DNA from 3 places in the Dickeya parazeae Ech586 genome. Region 3 is predicted to be linked to each of the others. Evidence: predicted binding sites of a transcription regulator. Region 3 holds the regulator's gene; each other region holds the start of a gene.
The links. Region 3 encodes CRP, which controls carbon source genes, mostly activating them, when cyclic AMP is high. Its sites were predicted from a motif close to ATGTGANNNNNNTCACAT; they were not measured.
Positions count from the first base shown of each region.

Region 1 (4,235 bases), 1.8 Mb from region 3:
GCTGACTGATGCCGGATGGGTATAGATACGATCGGTACGGGTGGCAAAGGTCAGGTCGCCTTGCTGGGTATCGGTTTTACCGTCGTTAACCTTATCGATGAAGGTCTCACCCAGGCCGCTAATCCGAATTTTGCTGATGTCGCCAATCTGGAAGTAGGTATGTAGCGCAGTGGTCAGGCTGTAGTCACCGTGGCATTCGAGCTCCATGCGGCATTCGTGGGCCGTCAAATGGAAGCGAGCCAGAACGGTAAACGTATGCGGCCAGGTGGCGCGTGTCTGTTCGGAATCACGTAAAGTAAACGCGAGGGTCACGCCATTCGCGTCTTCGCTGTGCGAGGTGAATTCCCAGGCCAGCAGGCGACCAAAGCCGTGATTGGGCTGCGCAGCCGGACCAAACCAGGGGAAGCAAATAGGCACACCGCCGCGAATGGCCACACCGTTTTCAAATGGCGTGTTGTCGCTTAACCATAGCACCGGCTGTTCGCCAGTAGGCTGCCAGCTCAGCAGGTGAGCACCCTGCAAGGCAACGGCGGCACGAACCTGCGGATGGTCGACCACAATCACCGGCAGTTGGCCCAGTTGACGTTGGCTCAGGTGGGTGGTGATCGCATGACTGATGGGAAGTGAATAAATGTTGTCGTTCATGGTATTGGTTTTGCCTTAGTGTTCTTGTTGTATACCCTAAATACTTCGAGTTTTAGGACAATACGCCCGTGTTGAACAACGCCCCTGCAACGTGAAGTATGACGGGTATCTACCCAATAAAAAAGGGCGACTTACGTCGCCCTCTTATCATCTGTTCATCGCCACATTACTTGGAGATGTGAGCGATCAGATCCAGAACCTTGTTAGAGTAGCCAGTTTCGTTGTCATACCAGGAAACCAGTTTCACGAAGGTGTCGCTCAGTGCGATACCGGCTTTGGCATCGAACACAGAGGTCAGTTTTTCGCCGTTGAAATCGGTGGATACCACGTCATCTTCGGTGTAACCCAGAACGCCTTTCAGTTCGCCTTCGGAAGCGGCTTTGATAGCGGCACAAATTTCTTTGTACGTTGCCGGTTTTTCCAGACGGGCAGTCAGGTCAACAACAGATACGTTCGGGGTCGGTACACGGAACGCCATACCAGTCAGTTTACCGTTCAGTGCCGGGATAACTTTACCTACAGCTTTAGCTGCACCGGTAGAAGACGGGATGATGTTCTGAGCTGCGCCGCGGCCGCCGCGCCAGTCTTTGTGAGACGGGCCGTCAACGGTTTTCTGAGTAGCAGTGGTAGCGTGAACAGTGGTCATCAGCGCTTCAACGATACCGAATTTGTCGTTGATAACTTTAGCCAGCGGTGCCAGGCAGTTGGTGGTACAAGACGCGTTAGACACGATATCCTGACCAGCGTAGGAAGCGTGGTTAACCCCCATAACGAACATCGGGGTGTCGTCTTTAGACGGGCCAGTCAGAACCACTTTTTTAGCGCCAGCCTGGATGTGTTTACGCGCGGTTTCGTCGGTCAGGAAGATACCGGTTGCTTCAGCAACAACGTCAACACCAACTTCGTTCCACTTCAGGTTAGCCGGATCTTTCTCAGCGGTAACACGGATGGTTTTGCCGTTAACAACCAGGTGACCGTCTTTAACTTCAACAGTACCTTTGAAGCGGCCATGGGTGGAGTCATACTTCAGCATGTATGCCATGTATTCCGCATCCAGCAAATCGTTGATGGCAACGATTTCGATGTCAGAGCGTTCCTGTGCAGCGCGGAAAACGATACGGCCAATACGGCCAAACCCGTTGATACCTACTTTGATAGTCATATATTCCACCAGCTATTGGTTTGTGAATAAAAGGTTGGTTGTAAAATTACAAAAACCTTACTGAGCGTCAAGCGGAATCGTGTCAATCGTTGCGGTAAGTCAAAAGTCCGCTCAACAGTTGCACGATAAACAGCTATCAGCCTAACTAAAGGGCATAACCCAATCATATGAGGAATGCACAGGCATGGAAACACCTGCCATAGGTGTAATTGTGATAGTGATCACAATTAAATGTGCCATTACTGCGTGGGGATAAGTGTAGGCCAAAATAGGCTGTGGCGGTGTTAACTTTTTGTTAGAATTATGCAGCATCATTCTGGTGAAAAAATCGTGTTTCAGTGAGCATCTGATGACCAAGACAACTGTTTTCCAACGCAATCTGGATGAGTTAACCGACCTGCAACGGCACGTGACACAGCAACGGGGGACCGAAAGCCCCTATACCGGCAAGCTGTTGCATAACAAGCGCACGGGGGTTTATCACTGCCTGTGCTGCCATCAGCCGTTGTTTTATTCCGATAGCAAGTATGATTCCGGCTGTGGCTGGCCGAGTTTTGATCGCCCGGTGAATGAGCAGGCCGTCCGCTATCTTGATGATCATTCGCATCATATGCACCGTATTGAGATCCGTTGTGGTCAGTGTGACGCTCATCTGGGGCATGTCTTTCCGGATGGTCCACAGGAGACGACCGGTGAACGTTATTGTGTGAATTCTGTGTCACTCAGCTTTATTGATGCGGAAAATGGTCAGCAGACGGATGGTTAGCTGGGCTAATACAATAGATTGACGTGAAACCAATAGATTGACTTGAAACGTTTCAGCTAAATCTGACTTCAGGCAGAAAAAAACATGCAATTAGACGATTTAATAAACAGCATGACGCCGGAGATTTATCAGCGTCTGACTACCGCGGTGGAACTGGGAAAGTGGCCAGATGGTGTGGCCCTGACGGCGGAACAAAAAGAAAATGCACTACAGATGGTGATGCTATGGCAGGCGCGTAATAACAACGAGGCTGACCATATGACGATCAACACCCGTGGTGAAATCGAAATGAAAAGTAAGCAGGAACTAAAACAGCGCTTTGCTGGTGATACGATCACCACGCTGAAACCACAAGACTAAGCATGAGACATGTCGGTGATTTGGGCACGCCAGCGCTGAGCGCTGGCGTGATGAGAAGAGCGTTATTAACCCAGTGACGCAATAAACGTTGCCAGAGAAACCTGGGTGGCACCGTGTTTTACCATCACGTCTATCGCCTGCTGGCTGTCGTTGGATTGCAGGTTAACGCCTCTGCAGCCGTCTGCCAGCACCTCGGTTTGATACCCCAGCGCTAGCGCATCCAGCACGGTGTATTTGACGCAATAATCAGTTGCCAGCCCCATGATGGTCAAACGGGTAATGTTTCTGGCTTTCAGCCAGTCGTTCAGGTCGGTGCGGGTACGGTGACCGTTATCGAAAAATGCGCTGTAGCTGTCGATAAAGGGATGCATTCCCTTACGCACCACCCAGTCGATGGCGCGCTGATTCAGTCGGGGGTGGAGGTCGGCACCCGGTGAACCCTGTACGCAATGCACTGGCCACCAAATCTGCGGCAGGCCATCCAGTTCGCCTTGTTCACCCACATGGGTACCGGAGTTAATGGCGAAACTGCGGTGATCCGCCGGATGCCAGTCCTGACTGGCTACCACCATGACGCCAGCCGATTTGCAGGCCGCGATAGCCTGATTGGCGATCGCGACCACACTATCCCCATCCGAGACAGCCAGTGCGCCCCCCGCACAGAAGTCATTTTGGATATCCACCAGCAAGAGTGCTCTGTTCATCGTCTCTTCTTCTCATTGATGTTGTATACCCTTAATACATCGGCTGCAGGTGATTTAATCTTTATCGCTTAATTCTCCGCGCAGGTTTTGCTGCATGAGTTGGCGAATTTGCTCGGGGGAGAGATCGTTTCGGCTTAACAGGTAATGCAGTTTCGTCAGCGCCGCCTCAACCGTCATATCAAACCCGCTGATAACGCCTGCTTGTGCCAGTGCATTACCAGTCGCGTAACCATCCATATTGACCCGGCCGGAGATACATTGCGTCAGGTTAACCACCACGATACCGCGCTCAGACGCGCGGCGTAGTTCATCCAGCAAGCCTGAACTTTGTGGCGCATTACCGACACCATAGGAGCGCAGAATCAGCGCTTTGACCGGCTGACGCAGGAAATTACTCACTACATCGGCGGAAATACCGGGATAGATGGTTACCACGCCGATAGGTTGCGGGGTGATGGCATGGACAATCAGCGACCCGTCGACGGGTTCGTGACTGGCGGGTGTTAAGCGGCGGATGTGAATACCTGCTTCCAGCAATGGCGGAAAGTTCGGGGACGCGAAAGCATCGAAACCATCGGCATGTGCTTTGGTTGTCCGG
Region 1 covers NC_013592.1:2,448,128-2,452,362, reverse strand. The annotation lists gene DD586_RS10695 (D-hexose-6-phosphate mutarotase) at 1-645, opposite strand, end outside; gene gapA (glyceraldehyde-3-phosphate dehydrogenase) at 812-1,807, opposite strand; gene msrB (peptide-methionine (R)-S-oxide reductase MsrB) at 2,157-2,573, shown strand; gene DD586_RS10680 (YeaC family protein) at 2,658-2,933, shown strand; gene pncA (bifunctional nicotinamidase/pyrazinamidase) at 2,999-3,637, opposite strand; gene ansA (asparaginase) at 3,692-4,235, opposite strand, start outside.
Region 1: a site for CRP is predicted at 2,017-2,034, ahead of msrB (peptide-methionine (R)-S-oxide reductase MsrB). Genes of this name have one in related genera too.

Region 2 (4,235 bases), 1.2 Mb from region 3:
GAATCCAACGGTTCTTCTTCCATGGCTTCCGTCTGTGGTGCTTCGCTGGCGCTGATGGATGCAGGCGTGCCGATCAAAGCGGCTGTTGCCGGTATCGCGATGGGTCTGGTGAAGGAAGGCGAGAACTACGTTGTCCTGTCTGATATTCTGGGTGACGAAGACCACCTGGGCGATATGGATTTCAAGGTAGCCGGCAGCCGTGAAGGCGTGACCGCGTTGCAGATGGACATCAAAATCGAAGGTATCACCCGCGAAATCATGCAGGTGGCGCTGAATCAGGCCAAGGGTGCGCGTTTGCACATTCTGGGTGTGATGGAACAGGCTATCAGCACGCCGCGTGGCGATATCTCCGAATTCGCACCGCGTATTCACACCATCAAGATCAGCACTGACAAGATCAAAGATGTGATCGGTAAAGGCGGTTCTGTTATCCGTGCGCTGACTGAAGAAACCGGTACGACTATCGAGATCGAAGATGACGGTACGGTGAAGATCGCCTCGACCGACGGCGAAAAAGCCAAACACGCGATTCGTCGTATCGAAGAGATCACGGCTGAAATTGAAGTGGGCCGTATCTATCAGGGCAAAGTGACTCGTATCGTTGACTTTGGCGCGTTTGTTGCCATCGGTGGCGGTAAAGAAGGTCTGGTACATATTTCTCAGATCGCCGACAAGCGTGTTGAGAAAGTGACCGACTATCTGCAGATGGGCCAGGAAGTACCGGTCAAGGTACTGGAAGTGGACCGTCAGGGTCGTATCCGTTTGAGCATAAAAGAAGCAACGGCTCAACCTCAGGAAACTACACCGGTTTCCGAGGCAGAATAATAACGGATAATCGATTGGCAGCTCCTTACAGTGTGAAGGAGCTGCGTGTATTATAAGGAACGGATATCCTTATGCTGAGCAGTCGGGGACAGGATGTTCATCAAATGTTTGTCTTCGGGAGTGGGAAATGAAGCCTTTCTTGCGCTGGTGTTATGTTGCGACAGCAATTATGCTGGCAGGATGCAGCAACACGGATTGGCGCAAAGATGCATTGCTGGCGGTTCCGTTGCAGCCTACGTTGCAGCAGGAAGTCATTCTGGCGCGCATGGAGCAAATCCTGGCGAGCCGGGCAATTACTCCCGATGAGCGAGCACAGCTGTTATATGAGCGCGGAGTGCTGTATGATAGCCTCGGGTTACGGGCGTTGGCGCGAAATGATTTTTCACAAGCGCTTTCTATCCGTCCCGATATGCCGGAGGTATTTAACTATCTCGGCATTTACTTGACGCAGGCAGGCAATTTTGATGCTGCCTATGAAGCGTTTGATTCTGTATTAGAGCTTGATCCAACTTACAATTATGCGCGTTTGAATCGGGGCATCGCTTTGTACTACGGCGGTCGCTACCAGTTGGCGCAGGATGATCTGCTAGCGTTTTATCGCGACGATCCTAATGATCCTTTCCGTTCCCTGTGGCTTTATCTGGTGGAGAGAGAAATCAATCCCGAGAAGGCCAAACTGGCGTTGAAAGAACGCTACGAGGGTGCAAAGAAAGGTGTGTGGGGATGGACGATTGTCGAATTCTACCTGGGCAACATCAGCGAAAAAGCGTTGATGCAGCGCGTACAGGAAGAAGCTAAGGATAACACTTCGCTCGCCGAGCATCTCAGTGAAACTGACTTCTATTTAGGTAAGCACTACCTAAGTCTGGGGGACAAGAACATCGCCGAGGCGTTGTTCAAGCTGACGGTTGCTAACAATGTTCACAATTTTGTTGAGCACCGCTATGCATTGTTGGAATTGGCGCAGTTAGGCCAAGAGCAAGACGACCTATCAGGATCGGACCAGCAATAGCTGACGAACACCTTTAAGCCAGAGATCATGATGATTTCTTCATCGCCTTAACGGGCGAGGCTTTTTTGTTCGCTTTTTAATCCAATTTGAGCCGGTTCACACTTTTCAATGAAAATGATTGAGTATTTTCTCGACAAGTTATGTAGACTGGCCGCCATTTTGAAGTGAGGCAAAGTTTACATGGCAGAGTTTGAAACCTCTTTTGCTAGCTTGGGGCTGTCTGCTCCTATTCTGAATGCACTGTCTGAGATGGGGTATGAAAAACCGTCCCCGATTCAGGCGGAATGTATTCCTCATCTGCTCAACGGGCGCGACGTACTGGGTATGGCGCAGACCGGGAGCGGCAAGACCGCGGCATTTTCCCTGCCGCTGCTGAACAATATCAAGGCTGATCTGAAAGCACCGCAGTTGCTGGTGCTGGCACCGACCCGTGAACTGGCGGTGCAGGTTGCAGAAGCCTGTAACGAATTTTCCAAACACATGCAGGGCGTCAATGTGGTCGCACTGTATGGTGGCCAGCGTTATGACGTGCAGTTGCGCGCATTGCGTCAGGGGCCGCAGGTGGTTGTCGGTACGCCGGGACGTCTGCTGGATCACCTGAAACGCGGTACGCTGGACCTGTCCAACCTGAGTGGTTTGGTGCTGGACGAAGCTGACGAAATGCTGCGCATGGGCTTCATTGAAGATGTGGAAAACATCATGGCGCAGATCCCGGCTGAGCATCAGACGGCGTTGTTCTCCGCTACTATGCCGGAGGCGATTCGCCGCATCACTCGTCGCTTTATGAACGATCCGCAGGAAGTGCGTATTCAGTCCAGCGTGACCACGCGTCCGGATATCAGCCAGAGTTACTGGACGGTATACGGCATGCGTAAAAACGAAGCGCTGATCCGTTTCCTGGAAGCTGAAGACTTTGATGCCGCGATCATTTTCGTGCGTACCAAAAATGCTACGCTGGAAGTGGCCGAAGCGCTGGAGCGCAGCGGTTATAACAGCGCTGCGCTGAATGGTGACATGAACCAGGCGCTGCGTGAGCAAACGCTGGAGCGTCTGAAAGACGGTCGTCTGGATATCCTGATTGCGACCGACGTTGCCGCACGTGGTCTGGATGTTGATCGTATCAGCCTGGTGGTGAACTACGATATCCCGATGGATTCCGAATCCTACGTGCACCGTATCGGCCGTACTGGTCGTGCCGGTCGTGCCGGTCGTGCGCTGTTGTTCGTGGAAAACCGCGAGCGCCGCCTGCTGCGTAATATCGAACGCATCATGAAGCTGACGATTCCGGAAGTGGAATTGCCGAACGCCGAACTGCTTGGTCAGCGTCGTCTGGCGAAATTCGCCGCCAAAGTGCAGCAGCAACTGGAAAGCAGCGATCTGGACATGTACCGTGCGCTGCTTGGCAAACTGCAGCCGCAGGAAGAACTGGATATCGAAACACTGGCCGCCGCACTGTTGAAGATGGCGCAGGGTGAACGTCCGCTGATTCTGCCGCCGGATCCGGTGGTTGAACGCCGTCCGCGTCGCGAATTCCGCGATCGTGATGAGCGTTTCGAACGTCGTGGCGAGCGCAACGATCGTGCTCCGCGTGGTGATGATCGCCCGGCTCGTCGTGAACGCCGTGAAGTAGGTGAAATGGATCTGTACCGGATCGAAGTGGGCCGTGACGATGGCGTAGAAGTGCGTCATATCGTGGGCGCGATTGCCAACGAAGGCGATATCAGCAGCCGTTACATCGGTAACATCAAGCTGTTTGCCTCGCACTCGACTATCGAGCTGCCGAAAGGTATGCCGGGAGACCTGCTGTCGCACTTTACTCGTACGCGTATTCTGAACAAGCCGATGAACATGCAACTGATGGGTGAGGCACAGCCGCATGAACGTCGTGAGCGCCGTGACGGTGGTGAGCGTAGCGATCGTGGTGCCCGTGGGTTTGGCGATCGTACCGGTGGCGGTCGCGGTCGTCCGTTCAGCGGTGAACGTCGTGAAGGCGGCGAGCGTCGTGGTGGTAACCGCGACGGTCAGCGCGCACCGCGTCGTTTCAACGATGCCTGATAATGTCCGTTGCTGATAACCTCAGCGATTGATGTGAAAAACCAGCCTTCGGGCTGGTTTTTTTATGGCATCAATCTGACGGCTACTGGATGCGCGCTTCCCGCACGATATCTGGTTGCAGTTGCGCGACCAGTTCAAAGGAGCGCAGCCGTGCCTGATGATCGAAGATTTGGCCGTTGATCATCAGCTCGTCCGCCTGGGTTTCTCGCAGCAAGGTTTGCAGGCCGTGACGCACTTTAGCGGTATCACCGACGATAGCCAGCCGCAATGTCTGCTCAACGGCAAACTGCTCGGCGGCGGACCAGTGCGTTTCCATCGACGCTACCGGTGCGGGCAGCGGCCC
Region 2 covers NC_013592.1:673,965-678,199, forward strand. The annotation lists gene pnp (polyribonucleotide nucleotidyltransferase) at 1-825, shown strand, start outside; gene nlpI (lipoprotein NlpI) at 953-1,837, shown strand; gene yrbN (protein YrbN) at 1,946-2,005, shown strand; gene DD586_RS03070 (DEAD/DEAH family ATP-dependent RNA helicase) at 2,018-3,892, shown strand; gene DD586_RS03075 (luciferase-like monooxygenase) at 3,975-4,235, opposite strand, start outside.
Region 2: a site for CRP is predicted at 1,922-1,939, ahead of yrbN (protein YrbN). Genes of this name have one in related genera too.

Region 3 (4,235 bases):
TGGACTGAGTTTGACGGTGATATCGACGAGATCATGGGGATACGTCATCGCTCGTTGCCGCTGGAAGGTGTGCAGTTTCATCCAGAAAGCATCCTCAGCCAGCAAGGGCATCAGCTATTGAAAAATTTCCTTGATTTATAGTCGGATAGCGCAGGTCAGGACGGGTGTATCGGATTAGCGATTGCCTATTTTTGATTTTTTATGCATATTTATTGATTATATTTTCACTTAAAATCTTCACTCCACACTACGGGATATGACAACGGGGCAGCAAATGGCGACAGAGAAAGCAGCAGTAACACGGGATACTTACGATAAGGTAATTCTTCCGGTTTATGCACCCGCGCAGTTTGTGCCGGTAAAAGGCAAAGGGAGCCGTGTCTGGGATCAGCAGGGCAAAGAATATATCGATTTCTCCGGCGGCATCGCGGTAACGGCGCTGGGACATTGCCATCCGGCGTTGGTGGCGGCGTTGAAAGAGCAGGGTGAAACCCTGTGGCACACCAGCAACGTATTCACCAACGAACCGGCGCTGCGTCTGGCGACCAAACTGATCAACGCCACGTTTGCCGATCGTGTGTTTTTCGCCAACTCCGGTGCAGAAGCCAATGAAGCGGCGTTCAAACTGGCACGGCATTACGCCATTACCCGTCATAGCCCGTACAAAACCAAGATAATCTCGTTTTACCAGTCGTTTCATGGTCGCACCTTGTTTACCGTGTCGGTCGGTGGTCAGCCGAAATATGCCGATGGCTTCGGCCCGAAACCGGCGGATATCGTGCACGTGCCGTTCAACGACTTGGACGCGGTCAAAGCAGTAATGGATGACCACACCTGTGCCGTGGTGTTGGAGCCGATTCAGGGCGAAGGCGGTATTACGCCAGCGACACCGGCGTTCCTCAAGGGGGTGCGTGAGCTGTGCGATCAGTATCAGGCGCTGCTGGTGTTTGATGAAGTACAGTGTGGTATGGGCCGCAGCGGTAAGCTGTTCTCTTATATGCACTACGGCATCACGCCGGATATTCTGACCACCGCGAAAGCGCTGGGCGGCGGTTTCCCGATCAGCGCCATGCTGACCACGGAAGAGATTGCGTCGGTGATGGCGGTTGGGACACACGGCACCACCTATGGCGGCAACCCGCTGGCTTGCGCGGTGGCGGAAGCGGCGCTGGATGTGATCAATACACCGGAAGTGCTGTCCGGCGTGGTCGATCGCCATGCGCGTTTTGTGTCTGCGCTTGAGCGCATCAACGCCCAGTACGGTATTTTTGATGAAATCCGTGGCATGGGCCTGCTGCTGGGCGCACAGCTAAAACCGGCCTGGCATGGCCGCGCCCGTGATTTTCTGGCGGCATCGGCAGATCTGGGGTTGATGATTTTGGTGGCAGGGCCGGATGTGATCCGTTTTGTGCCGTCGCTGGTGATCACCCCGGAAGAGATCGACCAGGGGATGGCACTGTTTGAAAAAGCCGTGGCGCAGGTAGTGAAGGGCGCGTAATCGCGGTTGCCGCCTTTAGCTGAAGTGAAAAGAGCGTGCCATGTGGCACGCTCTTTTCACGTCTACAAGCTAGCTGATGATAAATCAGCGAGTACCATATACCACGATGGTTTTACCGTGGGCGGAGATCAGGTTCTGGTCTTCCAGCATTTTCAGAATGCGGCCGACAGTTTCGCGGGAACAGCCGACGATCTGGCCGATTTCCTGACGGGTGATCTTGATCTGCATACCATCCGGGTGGGTCATGGCGTCCGGCTGTTTGGCCAGATTAAGCAGGGTTTGCGCGATGCGGCCCGTCACGTCGAGGAACGCCAGGTTGCCGACTTTTTGCGAGGTCACCTGCAGACGACGTGCCATCTGTGAGGACAAGCGCATCAGAATGTCCGGGTTGACCTGGATGAGCTGGCGGAATTTTTTATAGGAGATTTCAGCAACTTCACAGGCTGTTTTCGCCCGGACCCACGCACTGCGTTCCTGCCCGTCTTCAAACAAGCCAAGTTCGCCAATAAAATCGCCCTGATTCAGATAAGACAGAATCATTTCCTTGCCTTCTTCATCCTTGATCAGCACGGCAACCGAGCCTTTCACGATGTAGTAAAGCGTCTCTGCTTTTTCACCCTGGTGGATTAGGGTGCTCTTCGATGGGTACTTGTGAATGTGGCAATGAGAAAGGAACCATTCGAGAGTCGGGTCTGTTTGCGGTTTGCCGAGAACCATTCGCTGTTATCCTCTGTTGTTAATTCACTGCGCAAATCACAGGGCTCAGAGTTCCCTGTACGGCGTGATAACATAGTTATAATTCAATTCCGTCCTGGCGGAATGACGTCAGGGAATATACTGAGGCTGTCTATCAGATGACGCCAGTAAGCCGGTGGTGGGTCAGGCATCGGCTCAACAACACATGCCGGTTTACGCTTTTGTTTGTAACACAGGTTGAGTGTAGTGTCTTGTGTTGTCTCGCTTCAGCATGATTAAGCTCTGATTATCAGGCTTTTTTGTACATAAGCGATGTAAAATTTCAAAAATAATTGATTGAGGACAAAATTATGCAGGCGCGGGTGAAATGGGTTGAAGGGTTAACGTTTCTTGGTGAATCCGCTTCCGGACATCAACTGCTGATGGATGGCAACGCAGGCGATAAAGCGCCCAGCCCGATGGAAATGGTACTGATGGCCGCAGGCGGATGCAGCGCCATCGATGTGGTGTCTATCCTGCAAAAAGGCCGTCATGACGTGGTGGATTGTGAAGTCCGCCTGACGTCTGAACGCCGTGAGGAGGCACCGCGCCTGTTCACCGCCATCAACCTGCATTTTATCGTCACCGGCAAGGGCTTGGGCGATAAAGCCGTGGAGCGCGCGGTGTCGCTGTCAGCCGAAAAATACTGCTCTGTGGCGTTGATGCTGGGAAAAGCCGTGAACATCACCCACAGCCATGAAGTGATCGCGCTGGATTAAACACCTCTGCTCGCGGTGGTGTGCTGTCCTGGCCACCGCGTCGTTAAGCGCCGGTTTATCGGCGCTTATCATCGCTCTTATCGCCGGTGTCAGTCGATTTTATTGCCTTCCATCAACCGCTGCACCAGCGGCATCATGATCAACTCCATCGCCAGCCCCATTTTGCCACCCGGTACCACCAGCGTATTGATGTGGGAAATGAACGAGCCCTGCAACATGGCCAGCAGGTAGGGGTAATCAATGCGGTCCAGACCCTGAAAGTGGATCACCACGAAACTTTCGTCCATCGAGGGAATGGCTTTGGCGGCGAACGGGTTAGAGGTATCAACCGTCGGCACCCGCTGGAAGTTGATGTGGGTGCGGGAAAACTGCGGGGTAATATGGGTGATGTAGTCTTCCATCGAGCGCACGACGGAATCCATCACCGCCTCGCGGGAGTGACCGCGTTCGTTAACGTCGCGTACCAGCTTCTGAATCCATTCCAGGTTGACTATCGGCACCACACCGACCAGCAGGTCGACATGCCGGGCAACATCATGCTGCGCGGTGACCACGCCGCCGTGTAATCCCTCGTAGAACAGCAGGTCGGTCGGCTCTGGCATCGGCTCCCAGGGCGTGAAAGTCCCCGGCACCTGATTGTAGGGGATGGCTTCATCATAGGTGTGCAGGTATTTGCGGGTCTGTCCGGTGCCGCTACGACCGTATTCGATAAAGGTGTTTTCCAGTTGGCAGAAGTCGTTGGCTTCCGGCCCGAAATAGCTGATGTGACGCCCCAGATCCCGTGCCTTGCGGATCGCCATATCCATTTCCGGTCGGGTATAGCGGTGATAACTGTCGCCATCCACCAGCGCGGCGCGCAGATTCAGTTGCTGGAATATCTTGCGAAACGCCAGGCTGGTGGTCGTGGTCCCCGCGCCGCTGGAGCCGGTGACCGCGATAATCGGGTGCTGGTGCGACATGGTGTGTAACCTCCGATGTGTAGGGCAATCTTCGGTGAAGTCATCATTCGATGAGTAAGGGCTATGCCGTGCAGAGCCATCAGGCCATGTTATATCTGATCCATGTTAGATCTGATCATTGTTAGCATGTTTATCGCACACTGACACGGCAATTTACGTTTTTAAGCGATTGATTCAGGGCTGATACCGTTCATTATTGCTGAGCTGGCGGCGGGGCATGATATTGACGGTTTCATGCAATTCCGACCACACCAGGACGACCTCGCCGTGCGCCAGTTGCTGACGTATATCTGCCACTTTCTCTTCCAGTGTGCGCTCCTGCTC
Region 3 covers NC_013592.1:4,292,712-4,296,946, reverse strand. The annotation lists gene DD586_RS18755 (aminodeoxychorismate synthase component II) at 1-141, shown strand, start outside; gene argD (bifunctional acetylornithine/succinyldiaminopimelate transaminase) at 275-1,498, shown strand; gene crp (cAMP-activated global transcriptional regulator CRP) at 1,583-2,215, opposite strand; gene DD586_RS18740 (OsmC family protein) at 2,545-2,952, shown strand; gene DD586_RS18735 (phosphoribulokinase) at 3,042-3,911, opposite strand; gene DD586_RS18730 (YheU family protein) at 4,086-4,235, opposite strand, start outside.